DNA from 3 places in the Sinorhizobium alkalisoli genome. Region 2 is predicted to be linked to each of the others. Evidence: predicted binding sites of a transcription regulator. Region 2 holds the regulator's gene; each other region holds the start of a gene.
The links. Region 2 encodes LexA, which represses DNA repair genes until DNA is damaged. Its sites were predicted from a motif close to TGTTCNNNNTGTGTTCNG; they were not measured.

Region 1 (6,642 bases), 1.3 Mb from region 2:
CGAGCTTCGCCATCGCTTCCTTCATCAGGCTCGCGCCGACATGCATCAGCCTGTCGTGCAGCTCGCCGGCCGTCATTGCCTCGCCGATCGCAACGCGCTTCGTCAGCGCGACGGGGCCGGTGTCGAGCCCCTTGTCCATTTTCATCACCATCATGCCGGTCTCGCTGTCGCCGGCCATGATGGCGCGCTGGATCGGGGCCGCACCCCGCCAGCGCGGAAGGAGCGAGGCATGGCCGTTGTAGCAGCCATGGCGCGTGCCCGAGAGAATCTCCTCCGGCAGCAAGAGCCCATAGGCGACGACGACGGCGACATCGGCATCGAAGCCGCGAAAACGCTGCCGATCGGCCGGATCCTTGAAGTCGACAGGCGTCAACACCGGCGCGCCCAGTAGCTCCGCCGCCTGGTGCACCGGCGATTTCTGAAGATCGAGGCCACGCCGGCCACCGGGACGCGGCGGCTGGGTGTAGACGGCGACGACCTCATGCCCGGCTTCTGCGAGCGCCGCCAGCGTCGGAACGGCAAAGTCCGGTGTGCCCATGAAGATGATGCGCAGCGGCAAGTCGGTGTACTCCGTATCTCTCGATTGCCCGAAACGGCGTCGTGCTCAAGCGCCGATCCTTCATGCCGGTTGCATCGGAGCCGTCAGATCGCCCGGCTTCCGCGTACCTTGGCAGCCTTGGTGAACTTGCGGATCACCATATCGCGCTTGAGCTTGGAGATATGGTCGATGAAGAGCACCCCGTTCAAGTGATCGATCTCATGCTGCAGGCAAGTGGCAAGCAGCCCGTCGGCCTCGATGCTCTGCTGCTTGCCGTCACGGTCGAGATATTCGACGGTGATCGCCGCCGGGCGCTCAACTTCGGCGTAATAGTCCGGAATCGACAGGCAGCCTTCCTCGTAGACCGAGCGCTCCTCGGAGTAGCGGACGACCTTGGGATTGATGAAGACGAGCGGCTTTCTCTCCTCGCCCTCCTTGGTGACATCCAGCACCAAAAGGCGCCTCGGCAAGCCGATCTGGATGGCCGCAAGGCCGATGCCAGGAGCATCGTACATGGTCTCGAGCATATCGTCGGCAAGGCGGCGGACCTCGTCGTCGATGGTCTCCACCGGCGCCGACATCTGGCGCAGAATGGGATCGGGAAGGATGATAAGCGGCTTGATCGTCATGCCGCTCCCATAACCGATCTTTCCGCTCGGGCGCAAGGAATTTGCCGATTGCGGTCCGGATGGCCACCCGATCGGCTCCCGCCAAGGCGCGACTTTTCTTTGTTCTCGTTTTGATCTGGCCATCGGAAACGAATCTGTTAGGCTGCGGCCATGGAGCCCGTCGCCTTTTCCTTCGACCAGCCGCTGTTTCAACTCGGCGCCCTGCCCATCACGGCAGGCTATTTTGTCACCGCTGCCGCCCTGCTGATCGCACTCCTGGCGATCATGGCCGCGGGCCGTGCCCGTGCGCTTCGCGCGGACGAGCGCGCCGAGCAGATTGCGTCGCTGCTTGCGGCACAGACCGAAATGCAGGGACGGATCGCAGCGATGGCGGACGTCTTCGGCGCCCGACAGGCTGAGCTCAACCAATCGCTCAGTCAGCGGATCGACGGGATGACGCACCGGATCGGTGCCTCGATCAGCGAGCAGACCAAGGCAACCCACGAAAATCTTCGGCGGCTGCAGGAGCGGCTGGCCGTCATCGACAGCGCCCAGAACAACATCCAGGCGCTCGCCAAGGACATGGCCGGGCTGCAGAGCATCCTTTCCAACAAGCAGACGCGCGGCGCCTTCGGCCAGTCGCGCATGGAGGCGATCGTCGCGGATGGGCTGCCGATCGGCGCTTACATCTTCCAGGCGACGCTCTCCAACGGCGCACGGCCTGATTGCGTCATCCGCATGCCGAACGATCAGCCGCCGCTCGTGATCGATGCGAAATTCCCGCTGGAGGCCTGGAACGCCATGCGCGATGCCGAGAGTGCCGAGCGGCGCCAGCAGGCCGCGCAGGCCTTTCGCCGCGACATGGAAGTCCATATCCGCGATATCGCCGGCAAATACCTGCTCTCCGGAGAAACGCAGGAGACCGCGTTTCTCTTCGTCCCATCCGAATCGATCTTCGCTGAGGTCCACGAGCATTTCGAGACGGTCGTGCAGAAGGCCCATCGCCAGCGCGTCGTCATCGTCTCGCCGTCGTTGCTGCTCCTTTCGATCCAGGTCATCCAGGCGATCCTCAAGGACGCGCGCATGCGCGAGCAGGCGCATCTAATACAGGGCGAGGTCGTGCGCCTCATGGAGGATCTATCCCGCCTCGACGAGCGCGTGCGCAAGCTCCAGGGGCACTTCGCCCTGACGCAGAAAGATATCGACGAGATCCTGATCTCCTCCGACAAGCTGACGCGCCGTGGCGCGAAGATCGAGGCGCTGGACCTGGAAACGCCACCCGCACCCGCGCGCAGCAGCAAGGAAGAAGGTTCGGGCGAACGGTCCATGGAGGGCCGTATCGGTCAATTGAAGCTCAGAGTGGTTGACGAGGACTGACGCGCTCGGGCACTGTCCGGCAAATCAGCAACCGATGGGGCACGTTCCAGATGATCACTGTCCTTGGGTCCATCAACATGGACCTGATCGCCACGACCACGCGCCTCCCGAAGCCCGGCGAGACCGTTGCCGGGACGGGCTTTGCCACCGCCGCCGGGGGCAAGGGCGCCAACCAGGCGCTGGCCGCCCGTCGCGCCGGCGCATCCGTGCGCATCGCCGGTGCGGTCGGCTCGGACGGCTTTGCCGAAGGTGCGCTTGCACTGCTCAGGGAGGCGGGTGCCGATCTCAGCCTTGTGAAGACGGCCGTGGAGCCGACCGGTACCGCACATATCATGGTCGACGGTGAGGGAGAGAATGTCATCGTCGTCGTTGCCGGTGCCAATGCGACCGTCAGCGCAAGCAATGCCGTTGCCGCCGTCGAGTCGATGTCAGTCGGCGACACGCTGATGCTGCAGCTGGAAATACCGGCAGCCTCCGTGGAGAAGGCACTGACCGAAGCCCGGCGGCGCCGGATCCGCTCCGTCATCAACATCGCGCCGCTGACGCCGGACGCCGCCCGCCTTGGCCGCATGGCCGACATCGTCATCGCGAACGAGACCGAGTTCGAACTGCTCGCCGGCAGGGTCGGCATCGCGGGCCCCGAACGGGAAGCGGCGATGATGGCTCTCCACGCGGAGACCGGGCAGACGCTAATCGTTACGCTGGGCGCCGACGGCGCCGTGGCGATCCACGATGGCGAGGTCCATCGCGCGAAGGGGCTGGCGATCGAGCCCGTCGACACGGTCGGTGCCGGCGACACCTTCTGCGGCTATCTCGCCGCGAGTCTGGACTCGGGACTCTTCTTCCCCGAAGCGCTTCGCCGCGCCGCCGTCGCCGGGTCGCTCGCCTGCCTGAAGCCGGGCGCACAACCGGCGATCCCGTTCGCCTCCGAGGTCGCCGTCCGCCTCTGACGACAGCGCCGATATTCGGCCATTCGCAATCAGGACAGGCTCTGTCGCGGCAACGACGCCTGCACCCTGGAATATCCCCGGAGGGCCAGGAATTGGCCGATTTGTTGCCTCTATCTTAATCTTTGATCGCTTATCCAGATTACGAAGCGGGCCATTTTAGACCCGGTTCCTTCATGCCGGTCGGCATCACGCGCTCCATGACGGAGTTTCACCCTACAGTTCGGACTGTCGCGCCGCATTGCAAGCTGCGGACTCTCAGTGCGTGAGGATTTAATGATCAAGTTCCATGCCAAATCGCTGGCGACCAAGCTGATTGCCGTGACGGGCGGCACGATCGCCCTGGTGCTGCTCGCCTCGAATTTCGTTCTCATCTCCCAGACCCAGGATCGCGTCGAGACGCTGGTCTTTGAGGGGGCGCAGGCGGAAGCACGCGCCATTGCTTCCGACATTGCCGGCAGCGTCGGTGAACTCGCCGCGGCGGCGCGGACCATGTCAGGCGTGCTCGGGCGCGGCCACGCGGGAAAGTCCGTCGACCGTGCGGGCGCCATCAACCTTTTGAAGGCGAACCTGGACCAGCATGAATTCGCCTTCGGCAGCTGGTTTGCCGAGGAGATCAAAGCCTTCGACGGGCGTCAGCGGGAAGTGGCCAGCAACGAGGAACTCGGCGCCAACGCCGACGGCGTCTTCACGCCCTATTGGTCGAAGAACCGCGACGGCCAAGCGCAATTTTCGACTTTCGGCGCCGACTATGCCGCCGAATGGTACGCGCTGGCCGCAAAGAGCGGCAAGGGTGCGATCACGCAACCTTACCTCGCCGAAGGCACTGACGTACCGACGACGATGACGTCGATCGCCTACCCGGTGATGTCGGATGGCAGGATGATCGGTGTCTCGGGGGTCGACATCTCGCTCGCTTCTCTCGCCGACCGGCTCGGCAAGCTCAAGCCTTTCGGGTCCGGCCGCGTATACCTGCTTTCGCAGAGCGGAAAGTGGCTCGCCGCGCCGATTCCCGAGTTGCTCATGAAGGAATATGAGGGCGAAGGCGCGGACGTGGTCAAGAATGCCCTCTCGTCAAACGCCTCCGGCACGATCAAGAACCTGACCTATGACGGAAACGAACCCTTCGACCGCGTCGTCTATCCCTTCAAGCTGCCCAATGTGAACGCCAGTTGGGTCGTGCTCGTGGATGTGCCTCGCACCATCATCAACGCTCCGGTCAACAACCAGACCTATATGATGATCGGTGGCGGTCTCGTCGTACTCCTCGCCGTGCTCACGGGTCTTTATCTTGCCGTGCGCAGTTTCGTGCAAAAGCCGCTCTCCGGGCTCGTGCGCGACGTGGAGACGCTCGGCAACGGCGATTACGCAAACCCGATCTCCGGCCAGGACCGCACCGACGAAACCGGCGCCGTGGCCAAGGCGCTCGAAGGCTTCCGCCACCAGCTTGCCGACACCAAACGCCTGGAAGGCGAAGCGCGGCACGAACGCGAGCAGGCGGAGCGCGAGCGCAGCCGCTCCGAGAGCGAAAGAGCCGAAACCAGTGCGCTCCAGCGCGACATCGTCGCACGCCTCGGCAACGGCCTGTCACATCTCGCATCCGGTGACCTCACCTTCCGGATCGCGGATGAATTCCCCGCGGAATACGCGCAGCTCAAGCGCGATTTCAACGCCGCGATGGACAGCCTCGAAGAGACGATCCGCACAGTCAACCAGTCCGTCGTCAACATCGGCGGCGGCACCGGCGAGATTTCGAGCGCCGCCAACGATCTCTCGCAGCGGACCGAGCAGCAGGCGGCAAGTCTCGAAGAGACCGCGGCCGCCCTCGACGAGCTGACCTCGCAGGTCAATGCCAGTGCCGAAAATGCGAAGGTCGCGGCAAAATCGGTCGAGCTCGCCAGCAGCGATGCCGAACAGTCGGGCGAAGTCGTGCAAAAGGCGATAGCTGCGATGCATGGCATCGAGCAATCCTCGCACGAGGTCAGCCGCATCATCGGCGTCATCGACGAGATTGCTTTCCAGACCAATCTCCTGGCGCTCAATGCCGGCGTCGAAGCCGCTCGCGCCGGGGAGGCGGGCAAGGGCTTTGCGGTCGTGGCGCAGGAAGTCCGCGAGCTTGCCCAGCGTTCTGCAAATGCCGCCAAGGAGATCAAGACGCTGATCAACACATCGGCGGGCCAGGTGCGCGAGGGCGTCGATCTGGTCGGCAAGGCGGGCGGCGCGCTCGAAAAGATCGCCGAGCAGGTGGTCGAGATCAACGGGCTAATCCGCCAGATTTCGAGCTCCGCCTCCGAGCAGGCCGTCGGGCTCAAGGAGATCAACGTGGCCGTCAATCAGATGGACCAGGTGACGCAGCAGAACGCCGCCATGGTCGAGGAGACTACGGCGGCCAGCATGGCGCTCAACGACGAGGCCCGGGCGCTCAGCGCTCTCGTCTCCCGCTTCCGGTTGGCGGAGGAGGAAACGACGCAGGCGGCCGCCGAGCGGCTGCGTGGTGCCGCCGCGCGGTTGCGGTCAGCCGAAGGCGCAGCTTCCCGTCCGCATTCCGCAGCGGCGAGCCGCACGCAGCAAGGTACTGGGTACTCCCCCCCGCGGCCGCACATGCCGGCCCGGACTATCGGCGCCAACGCCCTGGCGGAGAACAACTGGGAAGAGTTCTGACCAGAGCAGGAGACACAGAAAACGGCGCCCCATTGGCGCCGTTTTCATATTCTGGGGTATCATCCGGCCATGCTCAGATACGCGCCAGGCGATCCGTAAGCAGATCGAAGAAGCCCTCATCGTCGATGTGCCGCATGACCATGGCATTGTGCTCGCGGCCCGTGACCTGCCACCAGTCGACGACAGTCATGCCGGTTGTCAGCGCCGAAGTCGTTTCGATCTCGACATTGCAGTCGCGACCGGTGAAGAGCTCGGGCCGCAACAGATAGGCGATAACCGTCGGGTCGTGCAGCGGCCCACCATCGGTGCCGTACTTCTCGATGTCGAAGCGCTCGAAGAACTCGAGCATCTCCGCAAGCGCGACCGCCGCCGGGCTGCCGATTGCGCGGATCTTCTCGACTCGGGCCTTGTGTGTGAGGACACGGTGCGTCACGTCGAGCGGCATCATCACGATCGGAATGCCGGAGCTAAAGACGATCTCGGCGGCCTCCGGATCGACAAAGACATTGAA
Region 2 (6,642 bases):
CCGTTGGCCCTGCGGCTGAGAGCGAAAATGCGCAACGGGCTTTTTTCACCGGTCCCGTCGATGCACATCAGTTCCTCAAAACCGCGACGGTCCGTCACTACGAAGTTGCCGGCATTGCAATCCATCAGCACGATGTGAAGCCGGCGACAGCGCTCGAAAAGTTCGTCAATCATCGCCAGGTGCCTGGCCGTCAACCGCCCCGCCAGCGCCAGGTCGCGCAAGGTTGGGGCCAACTGTCCGTTTGCCATAGTGATCTTCTCGACCACGAGACCGAGGCCGTGTTCGGTCTGAACGAAGCCCAGCACTCCGGGGATGGGGAGATCGGCTGTGTCGGACAGGGTGAACTTTCGGGCCTGTTCGATGAACTCGTCGACTTCGCGTCGAAATGTCCGGTAGGCACCGAACCGCTTGAAGCGATCGATGAAGCGCAGCATCCGCGTCGATTGGCGCTCGCCGCTGTTGCCCCTGATTCTGAGAACCTTGACCAAAATATTCGGGTAGAGGTCATGCTCGAAAACACACCGCTGGTGCCCGCCTGCACATTGGTGCCAGTCGGAAAGGGAGATCTTGCCGTCGAACATGTCCTCGCCCATTAAGTGTGAAAGTTTTGTGACAAAACAGCGCCGGTTGAGGAAAATCAAGGAAAATCCTACCTTATGGGTGAGTTTATTGCGATCGAACTGGGAGGCTGGGCATTCCAGTGTCCAACCTCCTTTTACGATGGGCCGAGACGAGGGGTGCGTTTTTCGGAAATTGCCTCTTGCGGTTCATCTCGAATGATTCTAAACGCTCGCCACGACTTGATATTTCTTGTCGATGAGGCCTCGTGGCGGAGTGGTGACGCAGAGGACTGCAAATCCTTGTACCCCGGTTCAATTCCGGGCGAGGCCTCCAAATTCCCCTGATGATCCGGCTGGTGGCACCGATGTGCGCCGGCAAATTTCTTGGCAAGTGATCTTCAGCCGCTGCGGCAACGGCCGCTTGCCTGCAGAATGTCGATTCCGGCCTGACCGGGCCGCCGCTTTACCACCGCCTGATCGTCGGAGCGCGTTGGTCAGGCGGAATCGCCCGCCGCATGGTCAAGCGATACCGCGAGCGTGGCCGCGAGAACGGTGTGCGCGCAATCCGATCCAGCAAGACTCCATAGGCAGCGCTTTGGAGGAACTTTCATCGGACCCATGGATCGCGTCGAGATCGCAACAAGGAGGAGAGTCCATGGGCAAACCCAGGACTGCAGATCCGACCGGCCAAGCCATGCCGTCTCCCACATGAAAGCCGAACCCGAGGGAGATTGAGCTGGGCCCGAAACCGATACGATAACCGGGGAGAATACCCGTGGCGCCGACCGTCCACCTGCGGACGGCTCTACGCCCATGCGGGGATGGGGGGAGGCAGCCAGACGAAAGTACTCGGCGCTGGTCGGCCGCAACGTCGAGCGGAACGTCTACCGCCCAAGGCTTCGGACGATAACTGTTGCCCACTCGATCACGCACTGTGCGCAAATACCCATGCATCGGCCAAACGAAACGGCTCCGATCACCGGGGCGATGGGCTAGTGATACCGCCGTATCAGCCCGACCAGTTTGCCCTGGATTTTCACCCGGTCCGGTCCGAATATCCGGGTCTCATAGGCCGGGTTCGCCGCTTCGAGGGCAATCGACGCACCTTTCCGGCGGAATCGCTTCAGGGTCGCTTCTTCGTCATCGATCAGTGCCACGACGATATCGCCCGGACTGGCCGTGCTCGCGTTGCGGATGATCACGGTGTCGCCATCGAGGATGCCGGCCTCGATCATCGAATCGCCCTTGATTTCCAGTGCGTAATGTTCACCGTTGCCGATCATGTCGAGCGGAACGGAAACCTCGTGCGTATTGTTCTGGATCGCAGAAATTGGGACGCCGGCGGCGATGCGCCCCATCACGGGAACCGCAATCGAGGACGTCTCTGCGGGTGGCGCCTCGACCCTGGGCGCGGCAGATGGCTTGCCCAGGCTGCCCTCGATGACGCTCGGCGAAAAGCCGCGCCTTGGCTGCGCCGGTGTCGTATAGGCTTCCGGCAGCTTGATGACTTCAAGTGCGCGTGCCCGATTGGGAAGCCGGCGAATGAAGCCCCGCTCCTCGAGCGCAGTGATCAACCGGTGGATGCCCGACTTCGACGCAAGATCGAGCGCGTCTTTCATTTCATCGAAGGACGGCGGGACTCCCGACTCTTTCATTCGTTCATGAATGAAGAGAAGCAATTCCTGTTGCTTGCGGGTCAGCATGGCGCGTCACTCCAGAATCGCGAAACAAATCAAGAACAGACACTATCCGTTCCATTTGTGTTCCGCAAGTGCCTAACATTCCGTGAATATTGCCATGCTGAATTGGGCGGCGTCGCTTTGCCGGGGCCGACAAGCCATTGGGCTGTCGGGCGATGGAGCGTTGATGTGGCGCCCGATCAATAGGCGAGGCGCAGACCCCCGGGACTGAGAACGTCGAAGTCAGGCTCAGGGTAGGGGCCGTACCACTGCGCGTAGGTCGTGTTGCCCGTAGCGCCGGTGGTGGCGCATCCCCAAAGTGACAGGAGCGCCAATGCTGCAACCGCCATCAGAGTTTTAGAGGACATGATTTTCTCCACTCGCGGGAGTTGCCGACACGAAAAGATGCAGACCCCAACTGTCCCTCAATTCGCCAGCGATGGCAAGGAAACCTTGGTGGCCGAAACCAGCATTTTGTGTTCCCGGTAAACGACTTGGCGCAATGCGCCTCGGCGAAGAAACCTGCCGCCGCCGCCGGGCAGATCGGGCATCACGGCTCCGGGCTGGACAAAGAGAAGAATGGTGGAGTCGAAGGGAGTCGAACCCTCGACCTCCGCAGTGCGATTGCGGCGCTCTCCCAACTGAGCTACGACCCCGGCAGGCCTGGACTATATAGAAGAATTCCACGGCGCGCGCCAGCCCGCTCGGCTGAATTGGCCGAACGTGCTCGAGACGTCGGCAGACAGTCGAGTCCGAATGGGAGCAGGTGCCGGGTCGGACAAAGTTCACGCTGGCGGATGGGGTGGGATTCGAACCCACGGACGGTTGCCCGTCGCCGGTTTTCAAGACCGGTGCCTTAAACCGCTCGGCCACCCATCCGGGCAGCGCGTTATTGCGCGAAGTGCGGTTCGTTGCAAGATTTAAGCTCGCCGCCCGCACGAATTTCTTCGGCCTCTGCCGCTTGGTACTGCGCATCTCCGTCGGTCTGGTATTTACGTTTTGTAAACCATAACGAGAAAAACCCGGCGCGATCTCGCCTAGAAATTCGTATTTTTGCCTTGTTGTTGTCATCATTACACGATTGTCCCTTTCCGGGACGTCGAAAGATCCGCGGGGGTGAAATGCGGATCGTTCGGGCACGAATTTCGCGAATGACCTTGGGGACAGATGATATCTCGTAGAAAAGCGGCATGCCTTGCGAGGGGATTGCGCCTCGCTGCAATTCCACTGCTTTGCGCAGCACTAGCGGCCTGCGGTTCGACGTCCAGCGTCAAGAAGAGCAAGTCGAGAAGCAAGGAATATTTCGCCGAATCGGTCTACGGGGTCAAAGCAAGTCCGCGAGTGGCCAACGGGCGCAACATTCCGAAGGGCGGCGGGCGATTCCAGGTCGGCAATGCCTATCAGGTCAAGGGCAAGTGGTATCAGCCGAAGGAGGAGCCGGGCTACAACAAGACCGGCATGGCCTCCTGGTACGGCTCGGCCTTTCATGGCCGGCTGACGGCGAATGGCGAGGTCTATGACAAGTATCACCTCTCCGCGGCGCATCCCACGTTCCCTTTGCCGAGCTATGCTCGCGTGACCAATCTCGAGAACGGCAGCTCCGTCATTGTGCGGGTGAACGATCGCGGGCCCTATGAATTCGGCCGGATCATCGATGTCTCCTCGAAGACCGCCGACCTGCTCGATATCAAGCGCAAGGGAAGTGCCCAGGTACGCGTGCAATATGTCGGCCGAGCCCCGCTCGAGGGCAACGACATGCCTTATCTCATGGCGTCTTACGTTACCAAGGGCGATCGCGGCCCTCGCATCGCGCCGGAAGGGCAGATCGCGACGGGGGTCATGGTGGCTTCGAACGAACCGCTGCGCGATCAGGCACAGGACCTTGGGACTCTGACGATTCCGGCGAAATCGACGCTTGGCGCAACGAGGTCGTTGAATGCGCTCACGGCGCCGCCTGCAGCGTCGCCGGCATCGGCCGCGCTTGCCGAGTTCATGATGCTGCCGGAGATCGGGCCGGTTCCCTCCGAGCGCCCGGAATGGATCCCGTTGCCGGATGGCAACATGGCCTATGCCGCCGCCTATGTCGAAGTCCGGGTCAGTGACAGGGCTTCGCCATTCGAACTGATCATGGCCGATCCGGACCCGCTGACGTCCGACTCCATTCGGGCCTACGCAAAGCGGCAGAACCGGGGCGTTCTGGCCGATTGACGCCGGTTGAATAGGTCTGGCGGCGCTGCTATGCCCGTGAAGAAACCGGAGTTTCTCATGCGCATTGTGTGGCTGGCGATCGTGGGTGTCCTTGCAGCGGTCGTCGCAGGTGATGCGGAGGCACAGGCGCCTGCCTTCGACACCAAGGCGAAACAGATCTATCTCGTCGATGCGGAGACCGGGAGCGTGCTCTTTGCGCGCGGCGAGAACGAGCCCGTGCCACCGGCGTCGCTTGCAAAGCTCATGACGATGGAACTGGTCTTCGAGGCCCTCGACAAGGGGGAACTGACGCCGCACGCGACCTTCGAAGTTTCGGAACACGCCTGGCGCACGGGCGGAGCGCCATCCGGCACCGCGACCATGTTTGCCGCGATCAAGTCGAAGGTCGCGGTCGCGGATCTCATGCAAGGTGCGATTGTACAGCTGGCGAACGACGCCTGCATTGTTCTGGCCGAGGGAATGGCGGGCAGCGAGACGGCCTTTGCCGAACGGATGACGGAGCGGGCTCGCGAACTCGGCATGCCGGTCGCGACATTCAAGAACGCGACCGGACTGCCGGACCCCGGAAACAAGATGACCATGCGCGAACTCGTCACGCTTTCGCGGCATTTGCACGAGGCGCATCCGCATTATTACCGCCTCTATTCCCAGCCGGATTTCGAGTGGAACAAGATCTTCCAGCGCAACAAGAATCCGCTGATCGCCGCCAATGTCGGCGTCGACGGGCTGGCGACGGGATTTGCGGAAGGCTTCGGCTTCTCGGTCGCCGCTTCGATGCAGCGCGGAGAGCGCCGTGTCTATCTCGCAATGGGCGGCCTTGAGAGCGATAAGGAGAGGACCGAGGAGAGCCGCCGCGTCCTCGAATGGGCAATGACGAACTTCGAGAAGCGGCGGATTTTTGCCGGTGGCGAAACGATCGGTGAAGCGAGCGTCTATGGCGGGGCGGCATCCCACGTCGCGCTTGTCGCCGGCGGACCCGTGGACGTGTTGCTGCCGGTCAACAATCCGGAGCGGCTGACCGCCCGCATCGTCTACCGGTGGCCTCTCAGCGCGCCGGTGGCCGCAGGACAGGAGGTCGGCGTCGTCAAGCTCTGGAACGGAGAAGAGCTCGTCAAGGAAGTTCCAGTCCGCACAGCCGATGCCGTCGAGCCGGGCACGCTGACGAGCCGTGCGCTTGACGCCTTGCAGGAACTTCTCTTTTTCTGGCTGTGACAATTGCACGCCGTGACGGTTTCTTCCGGCAGACCAATCGGCTAAACAGAGGGCAGGAATACGCCGATCTGGAAGAGCATGTGTCGCTGACAAAGGGTTTGTTCGTAACGTTCGAAGGCGGAGAAGGGGCGGGCAAGTCGACCCAGATGCGCCTGCTTGCCGATTCGCTCAGCGCGCGGGGTTATGCCGTGCTGACGACGCGGGAACCCGGCGGGTCCGCCGGTGCAGAGGCGGTTCGCCACGTGCTTCTTTCGGGGGCGGCGGAGTCCTTTGGCGTGCGTATGGAGGCGATCCTCTTCGCCGCCGCGCGTAGCGACCATGTCGAGCAGGTGATCCGGCCGGCGCTCGGAAGGAGGACGATCGTCCTTTGCGACCGGTTCATGGATTCCTCGCGCGTCTATCAGGGGATTACCGGCAATCTCGAGGCGAGCTTCATCGAGACACTGGAGCGCGTCGCCGTCAATGGCGTCGTTCCCGATCTCACGATCATCTTCGACCTCCCGGCCATTGTAGGCCTCGAGCGCGCGCGTCGCCGCGCCGCCGATCAAGGGCCGGACCGCTTCGAAAAGGAGCAGTTGGAAACGCATGAGAAGCGGCGCGAAGCCTTTCTCGATATTGCCGAGACCGATCCGGAGCGCTGCCGGGTCGTGGACGCGACGCGCCCGCCGGAGGTGATCGCTGCAGACGTGCTGGACCTTGTGGCGGCGCTGCTGCCGAGCGAGGACGCGGCGCGCGCATCCGCGGCGGAAGTGGCCACATGACAGCAGAACGCCCAGGGGTGCTGGACGGGGCGATCGCGCCGGCCGAAAACAGCAGGCTCTTCGGCCATGGTGAGGCCGAAGTCTTCCTCGCGCAGAGCTACAAGTCCGGCAAGGGGCATCACGCGGTCCTCATCGAAGGGCCGGAGGGCATCGGCAAGGCGACGCTCGCCTTTCGCTTCGCCAAACACGTGCTTTGCCATCCGGAGCCGACGGAGGCGCCCG
Region 3 (6,642 bases), 380 kb from region 2:
TCGCCGAACGGCGACGTGACTCCGCTCGGGATGAACCCGCGCATCAAAGCCTATACCGTTTCGGCGATATTCGAGATCGGCATGTCAGAATATGATGCGACGATCATCTTCATGCCGCTCGAGGAAGCGCAGCTCTATTTCAATGCGGAAGGGCTCGTTCAATCGATCGAGCTCTTCGTCGAGCATCCCGATGCCGTCGACGACCTGCGCCAGCCGATCGAGGAGGCCGCCGGCCGGCAGGTCTTCATCACCGATTGGCGGGATCGCAACAAGACCTTCTTCTCCGCGCTCGCCGTCGAGCGCAACGTGATGTTCATGATCCTGACGCTGATCGTTCTGGTTGCGGCGTTGAACATCGTCTCGGGTCTGATCATGCTGGTCAAGGACAAGGGCAGCGACATCGCCATCCTGCGCACCATGGGCGCGACTTCGGGCTCGGTCATGCGGATTTTCTTCATGACCGGCGCCGCGATCGGCGTAGCCGGGACGGTGGCCGGCGTCGCGCTTGGCGTGGTCGTCTGCCTGAACATCGAATCGATCCGCCAGTTCTTCTCCTGGCTGTCCGGCGCCACACTCTTCGATCCGGAGCTCTATTTCCTGAGCCAATTGCCGGCAGACATGAATGCCGACGAAACCATCGCCGTCGTCGTCATGGCGCTGGCGCTCTCCTTCCTTGCGACGATCTTTCCGGCCTGGCGCGCCTCGCGCCTCGATCCGGTGCAGGCCCTGCGGTACGAATAACAAGGACAACAACCGGAATGAATGCGCGCGTGGCACTGCATCTCTCGGCCGTCGAGCGGCACTATGGCGAGGGCGATACCTTCCTGCCGATCCTCAAGGGCGTCGACCTGATCTTGCGGCGCGGTGAGACCGTGGCACTGGTTGCGCCATCCGGCACAGGGAAGTCGACGCTCCTGCACATTGCGGGGCTTCTCGAACATCCGGACGGCGGCGATGTCATCGTGAATGGCAAGGCTTGCAATGGCCTTAGCGACGATCGGCGCACCGCGATCCGCCGCAACGAGATCGGCTTCGTCTACCAGTTCCACCATCTCCTGCCGGAATTCTCGGCGCTGGAGAACATCATGATGCCGCAGCTGATCGCCGGCCTTCCGAAGGCGGAGGCGGCGGAGCGGGCAAGTGCGCTACTCGACTATATGCGCATCGGGCATCGCGCTTCCCACCGCCCGGCGGAGCTTTCCGGCGGCGAGCAGCAGCGCGTCGCGATCGCGCGCGCGGTCGCCAATGCGCCGCTCATTCTGCTGGCCGACGAGCCGACCGGCAATCTCGATCCCGAGACGGCCGGCTATGTGTTCGAGGCGTTGGAGGCGCTGGCCCGCCAATCCGGTCTTGCGGCGCTGATCGCCACGCACAATCATGAACTTGCCTCGCTCATGGATCGCCGCGTCACGATCGAGGACGGCAAGATCGTCGAACTGGAATAGCGGCTACAGCGCCGCGCGTCCTTTCAGACGCGCAAAGCTCGCTGTAACTCTTGGATCTGCGCATCGAGCTTTCCGAAAGTCGGGTGCGACGCCGCGCGCCAGCCGGGCAAACATTCCGCTTCGCTTGAGCCAACAGAATTGTTTCCATTTAACCCGGAAAGGCTCTAGGCGCATGCGGTGCCGCCGAAACGTTTCCGGATATGGTTGTCTTTGGTGTGATCGAGCGGCTTCGCTCTGGAGAGATTGCCTCCGGACCTGGAATGACTTGCACGCCGTCCGGTTGCGTTAACCATAGCCGATGAATAGCGGGCGTTTCATTCGTCCTTGCTTGACTATCGAACGAAAAAAGAACAAAAAGGGAACAATAGCGAAAAGGAGCCATGTTATGACAGATTTCGTTCGTGATCTTGCTGCCTTTGCATCGATGACGCTCTTCATCGCGAGCGTTTCGATGATCGCGCTGGGCATGTGAATCCCTCTTCCCTGGATCGCACATCAGCGGAATGGCCGGTTTAAAAAAGTCCCCGGCCCCGCTGCAAGGCTGGACAGCCGGGACCGGAAACGGGATATGCTCCGCACCGGACAGGAATCGGAGTGCGACAATGGTAAATGGCGAAGGCACTGGGCAGGACATCACGGGCGCAAAGAACCCCCAATTCGTCCATCTGCGTGTGCACTCCGCTTATTCGCTGCTCGAGGGGGCGCTGCCGCTCAAGAAGATTATCGGCAAGGCGGTTGGCGATGACCAGCCGGCAATCGGAATAGCCGACACCAACAACCTGTTTGCGGCGCTGGAATTCTCGCAGAAGGCGGCAGACGACGGATTACAGCCGATCATCGGCTGCCAGCTCTCCATCGATATGGAGGACGAGGATGGCGAGCGGCGGGGGCATCCACATCAACTCGCGAAGCTGCCTACAATCGTCCTTATCGCCGCAACCGACGCCGGCTACGCGCGGCTCGTCGATCTCGTCAGCCGCGCCTATCTCGAAGGCGAAGGGCATCAGGCGGCGCGGATCACGCGTTCATGGCTTGCGGAGGGTGGAACGGAAGGGCTGATCGCCTTGACGGGTGCTGCCGGTGGTCCCGTCGATCTGGCGCTCAAGGCCGGCTCGCAGCCGCTTGCGGAGGCACGGCTGAAAGTGCTTCTCGCGCTTTTCGGCGATCGCCTCTATGTCGAGGTGCAACGGCAGGGCAATTACGATCGGCGTCACGAGAGCCGCATGGTGGAGCTTGCCTATTGCCACGACGTTCCGCTTGTCGCGACCAATGAGGCCTTCTTTCCTTCACCCGCCGACTACGACGCCCATGATGCCCTGATGGCGGTCGCCCATAATGCCGTCGTCTCGGATGACAGCCGTTTCCGGCTGACGCCGGATCATTATCTGAAAAGCCGCAAGGAAATGGCGACGCTCTTCGCCGATCTACCGGAGGCGCTGGAACATACGGTCGAGATCGCGCGACGCTGTTCATTCATGCTCAATACACGCAAACCGATTCTGCCGCGCTTTACCGGCGGCTCGGACGATCCGGAGGAAGCCGAACGCGCGGAAGCGGCGGAGTTGCGCCGGCAGGCGGAGGAGGGGCTGGATTTCCGTTTGGCCAAGCTCGGTATGGCGCCCGGCTATAGGGAAGAGGATTACCGCGAGCGGCTGGCCTTCGAGCTCAGCGTCATCGAGCGCATGAAGTTTCCGGGCTACTTCCTGATCGTTGCGGACTTCATCAAATGGGCCAAGGAGCATGACATTCCGGTTGGCCCCGGCCGTGGCTCCGGCGCCGGCTCGCTGGTCGCCTATGCGCTGACGATTACCGATGTCGATCCGATGCGCTTTTCGTTGCTGTTCGAACGCTTCCTCAATCCCGAGCGCGTGTCGATGCCGGACTTCGACATCGACTTTTGCCAGGACCGGCGCGAAGAGGTCATCCGCTACGTCCAGCGCAAATATGGACGCGAGCAGGTGGCACAGATCATCACATTCGGTTCGCTGCAGGCGCGAGCGGCGCTGCGTGACGTCGGGCGGGTGCTGGAAATGCCTTACGGGCAGGTCGACAAGATCTGCAAGCTCGTACCGAACAACCCCGCCAATCCGACGCCGCTTTCGAAGGCGATCGAGGAGGAGCCGCGCCTGCAGGAGGAGGCGGAGAAGGAGCCGGTCGTCGCCCGCCTTCTCGACATCGCGCAAAAGATCGAGGGTCTCTATCGTCACGCCTCGACCCATGCGGCCGGTATCGTTATCGGCGATCGGCCGCTGTCGCAGCTCGTGCCGATGTACCGCGATCCGCGTTCGGACATGCCGGTCACTCAGTTCAACATGAAATGGGTTGAGCAGGCCGGTCTCGTAAAATTCGACTTTCTCGGGCTCAAGACGCTGACGGTGCTGAAGACAGCCGTCGACTTCGTCGCCAAGCGCGGCATCGAGGTTGATCTTGCGAGCATCCCGATCGACGATCCGAAGACTTACGAAATTCTCTCCCGCGGCGAAACGGTCGGCGTCTTTCAGGTGGAAAGCGCCGGCATGCGCAAGGCGCTGATCGGCATGCGCCCGGACTGCATCGAGGACATCATTGCACTCGTCGCGCTCTACCGCCCCGGGCCGATGGAGAACATCCCGGTCTACAATGCCCGCAAGCATGGCGAGGAGGAGATCGAATCGATTCATCCGAAGATCGATTACCTGCTCAAGGAAACCCAGGGCGTTATCGTCTATCAGGAGCAGGTGATGCAGATCGCCCAGGTGCTTTCGGGCTATTCGCTCGGCGAGGCGGACCTGCTGCGCCGCGCCATGGGCAAGAAGATCAAGGAGGAGATGGACAAGCAGCGCGCCCGCTTCGTCGAAGGCGCCGTTCAGAACGGCGTCTCCAAACCGCAGGCGGATCTGATCTTCGACCTGCTTGCGAAGTTCGCCAATTACGGCTTCAACAAGTCGCATGCGGCCGCCTATGCCATCGTCTCCTACCAGACCGCCTATATGAAGGCGCATTATCCGGTCGAATTCCTGGCAGCGTCCATGACGCTCGACATGTCGAACACGGAGAAGATCAACGATTTCCGCCAGGACGCAAAACGCCTCGGTATCGAGGTGATCTCGCCCTCGGTGCAGACGTCGTTCCGCCATTTCGAGACCGGCGACAACCGCATCTATTATGCGCTGGCGGCGATCAAGGGTGTCGGCGAGTCGGCGGTCGACCATATCGTGGAGGTTCGTGGCGACCGGCCCTTCGCAAGCCTCGAGGACTTCTGCCTCAGGATCGATCCGAAGCTTTTGAACCGGCGCGTCTTCGAGAGCCTGATCGCCGCCGGTGCCTTTGACTGCTTCGGTCATGATCGGGCCGAGCTCATCGGCGGGCTCGACCGCATCCTCGGCTTTGCGCAGCGCGCCCAGGAAAACAAGGTGAGCGGGCAGAGCGACATGTTCGGCGCAGGCGCTGCGACGGGCCCCGAAAAGATCGTGCTGCCGCCCTACACGCCCTGGCTCGCCTCGGAGAAGCTGCACCGCGAATTCCAGGTGCTCGGCTTCTATCTCTCGGCGCACCCGCTCGATACCTACGCAAAGCTGCTCCAGAAGATGCGGGTGCAGGCATTCGGCGATTTCGCCGCGGCGGTAAAAAAGGGCGCCACCGCCGGCCGGCTCGCCGGGACGGTCACATCGAAACAGGAACGCAAGACGCGCACCGGCAACAAGATGGGCATTGTTGCCTTTTCCGACGCCTCCGGCCAGTTCGAGGCGGTTCTCTTTTCGGAGACGCTGCACCAGAACCGCGATTTGCTGGAACCGGGCAAATCGATGGTGATGACGGTGGATGCCGACGAGCGCCCGGAAGGCATCGGTCTTCGCATAAGAACGCTCCGTTCGCTAGAGGAGGAATCGCTGCAGATGCAAAAGGCGCTGCGCGTCTATGTGCGCGATTCCGGCCCCTTGCGCTCGATTGCACCCCACCTCAACACGAAGGGCGACGGCCTGGTTTCCTTCATCCTCATCAAGGACGACGGCCAGCGGGAAATCGAGGTCGAACTTGGCGAGAAATACCGGATATCGCCGGAAATCGCCGCGGCGCTGCGCTCGGCACCCGGCGTTGTTGACGTCGAACTGGTTTGAAGCGGCCCGGACCGTGAGCCGTCGCTTACGGTTGCGTGATGATGATGAAATCGGTTCCTACACCGGTCTCCATGCCGCTCTCGGTATCGGAGATCGAAAGCGATGAGCCATCGGCAAGAAGGGATGCAATGCGCCGTTGCGTATCCTCCGGCACCGAGATGCGGTTGAGCGTGTGCTTCAGGGCGTTGAAATCGCTGGTGTCCGCATCGGTCGTGATCCCAAGGCGCTTTTTCGTGGCATTCGTCAGCGCATTATCCAGAGAAAGACCGAACCATTTGCCTTCTCCCGAATAGGGGTCGAGTTCCTGAAACTGCAGAAAATGCGTGCCGAGCGCCACTCCGGGCTCGGCGATGTCGATATCGACTTCGAAGAGCGGCTGGAACGCCCGGCGTACGCGCAGGATCCCGTTCGGCGGCGTCCCGCGGCCGGCCTTGCGGAAGACCGCCTGGAGTAGCTCGGGGGTGATTTCGCCATCGGCCGGCATGCCCTCGGCCACTTGGAAGGCACGGATGGCGGCGCGTGTCGCGGGGCCGCTGTAACCGTCCGGCTCGCCGGCTTCGTGGCCGAGCGCGTTCAGGAGCATCTGCAGGTCGCGCACGCTCTCTCGCATGCCGCGCCGGGTAATCAGAATGCGAATGGGCGCCCCGTCCCGTTCGAACGAGGGCGGTAGCGGAGATCGCTCGGCTGTCGCGACCTCAATGCTGCCGGTCGCGAGATCACCAAGAGCGGGGCGCAGGGGCACGTCGGCAAGCGGCGCCGCTGGCCTTGCCTGGTTCGGCTGGAAGAGCACGTCGCTCGAAACCCGTATGGGGGCGACCTCCCGCTCGGCTATGACCACGTGCATGCCGCGCTCGGTGATCTGGAAGAGATCGGCGGCGAAGCGGTCCGGAAGCCGTACGCATCCGTGCGAGGCTGGATAGTGCGGCACGTGGTTCGAGCCGTGCAGGGCGATGCCCGACCAGGTCAGCCGCTGCATGAACGGCATAGGCGCATTGGAATAGATGTTCGATTCGTGGTGCCGGCGCTTCTCCAGGATCGAAAAGATGCCTGTCGGAGTCCTGTGGTTCGCTCTGCCGGTCGACACGTTCGAGGTGGCGATC

Region 1: EKH55_RS00260 (DNA recombination protein RmuC) is a predicted target of LexA. The motif match lies at 1,268-1,285, and genes of this name have one in related genera.
Region 3: dnaE (DNA polymerase III subunit alpha) is a predicted target of LexA. The motif match lies at 1,792-1,809, and genes of this name have one in related genera.

What each region holds. Positions count from the first base shown of each region.
Region 1 is NZ_CP034909.1:51,354-57,995, reverse strand. It holds gene fmt (methionyl-tRNA formyltransferase) at 1-559, opposite strand, end outside; gene def (peptide deformylase) at 643-1,167, opposite strand; gene EKH55_RS00260 (DNA recombination protein RmuC) at 1,318-2,523, shown strand; gene EKH55_RS00255 (ribokinase) at 2,574-3,473, shown strand; gene EKH55_RS00250 (methyl-accepting chemotaxis protein) at 3,747-6,131, shown strand; gene EKH55_RS00245 (nucleoside hydrolase) at 6,205-6,642, opposite strand, start outside.
Region 2 is NZ_CP034909.1:1,398,761-1,405,402, forward strand. It holds gene EKH55_RS06945 (YrbL family protein) at 1-641, opposite strand, end outside; tRNA gene EKH55_RS06950 (tRNA-Cys) at 821-894, shown strand; gene lexA (transcriptional repressor LexA) at 1,553-2,263, opposite strand; gene EKH55_RS29340 (hypothetical protein) at 2,440-2,607, opposite strand; tRNA gene EKH55_RS06960 (tRNA-Ala) at 2,820-2,895, opposite strand; tRNA gene EKH55_RS06965 (tRNA-Ser) at 3,031-3,118, opposite strand; gene EKH55_RS29345 (hypothetical protein) at 3,129-3,482, opposite strand; gene EKH55_RS06970 (septal ring lytic transglycosylase RlpA family protein) at 3,407-4,447, shown strand; gene EKH55_RS06975 (D-alanyl-D-alanine carboxypeptidase family protein) at 4,505-5,659, shown strand; gene tmk (dTMP kinase) at 5,740-6,420, shown strand; gene EKH55_RS06985 (DNA polymerase III subunit delta') at 6,417-6,642, shown strand, end outside.
Region 3 is NZ_CP034909.1:1,022,202-1,028,843, forward strand. It holds gene EKH55_RS05040 (lipoprotein-releasing ABC transporter permease subunit) at 1-741, shown strand, start outside; gene EKH55_RS05045 (ABC transporter ATP-binding protein) at 759-1,445, shown strand; gene dnaE (DNA polymerase III subunit alpha) at 2,048-5,542, shown strand; gene EKH55_RS05055 (L,D-transpeptidase family protein) at 5,568-6,642, opposite strand, start outside.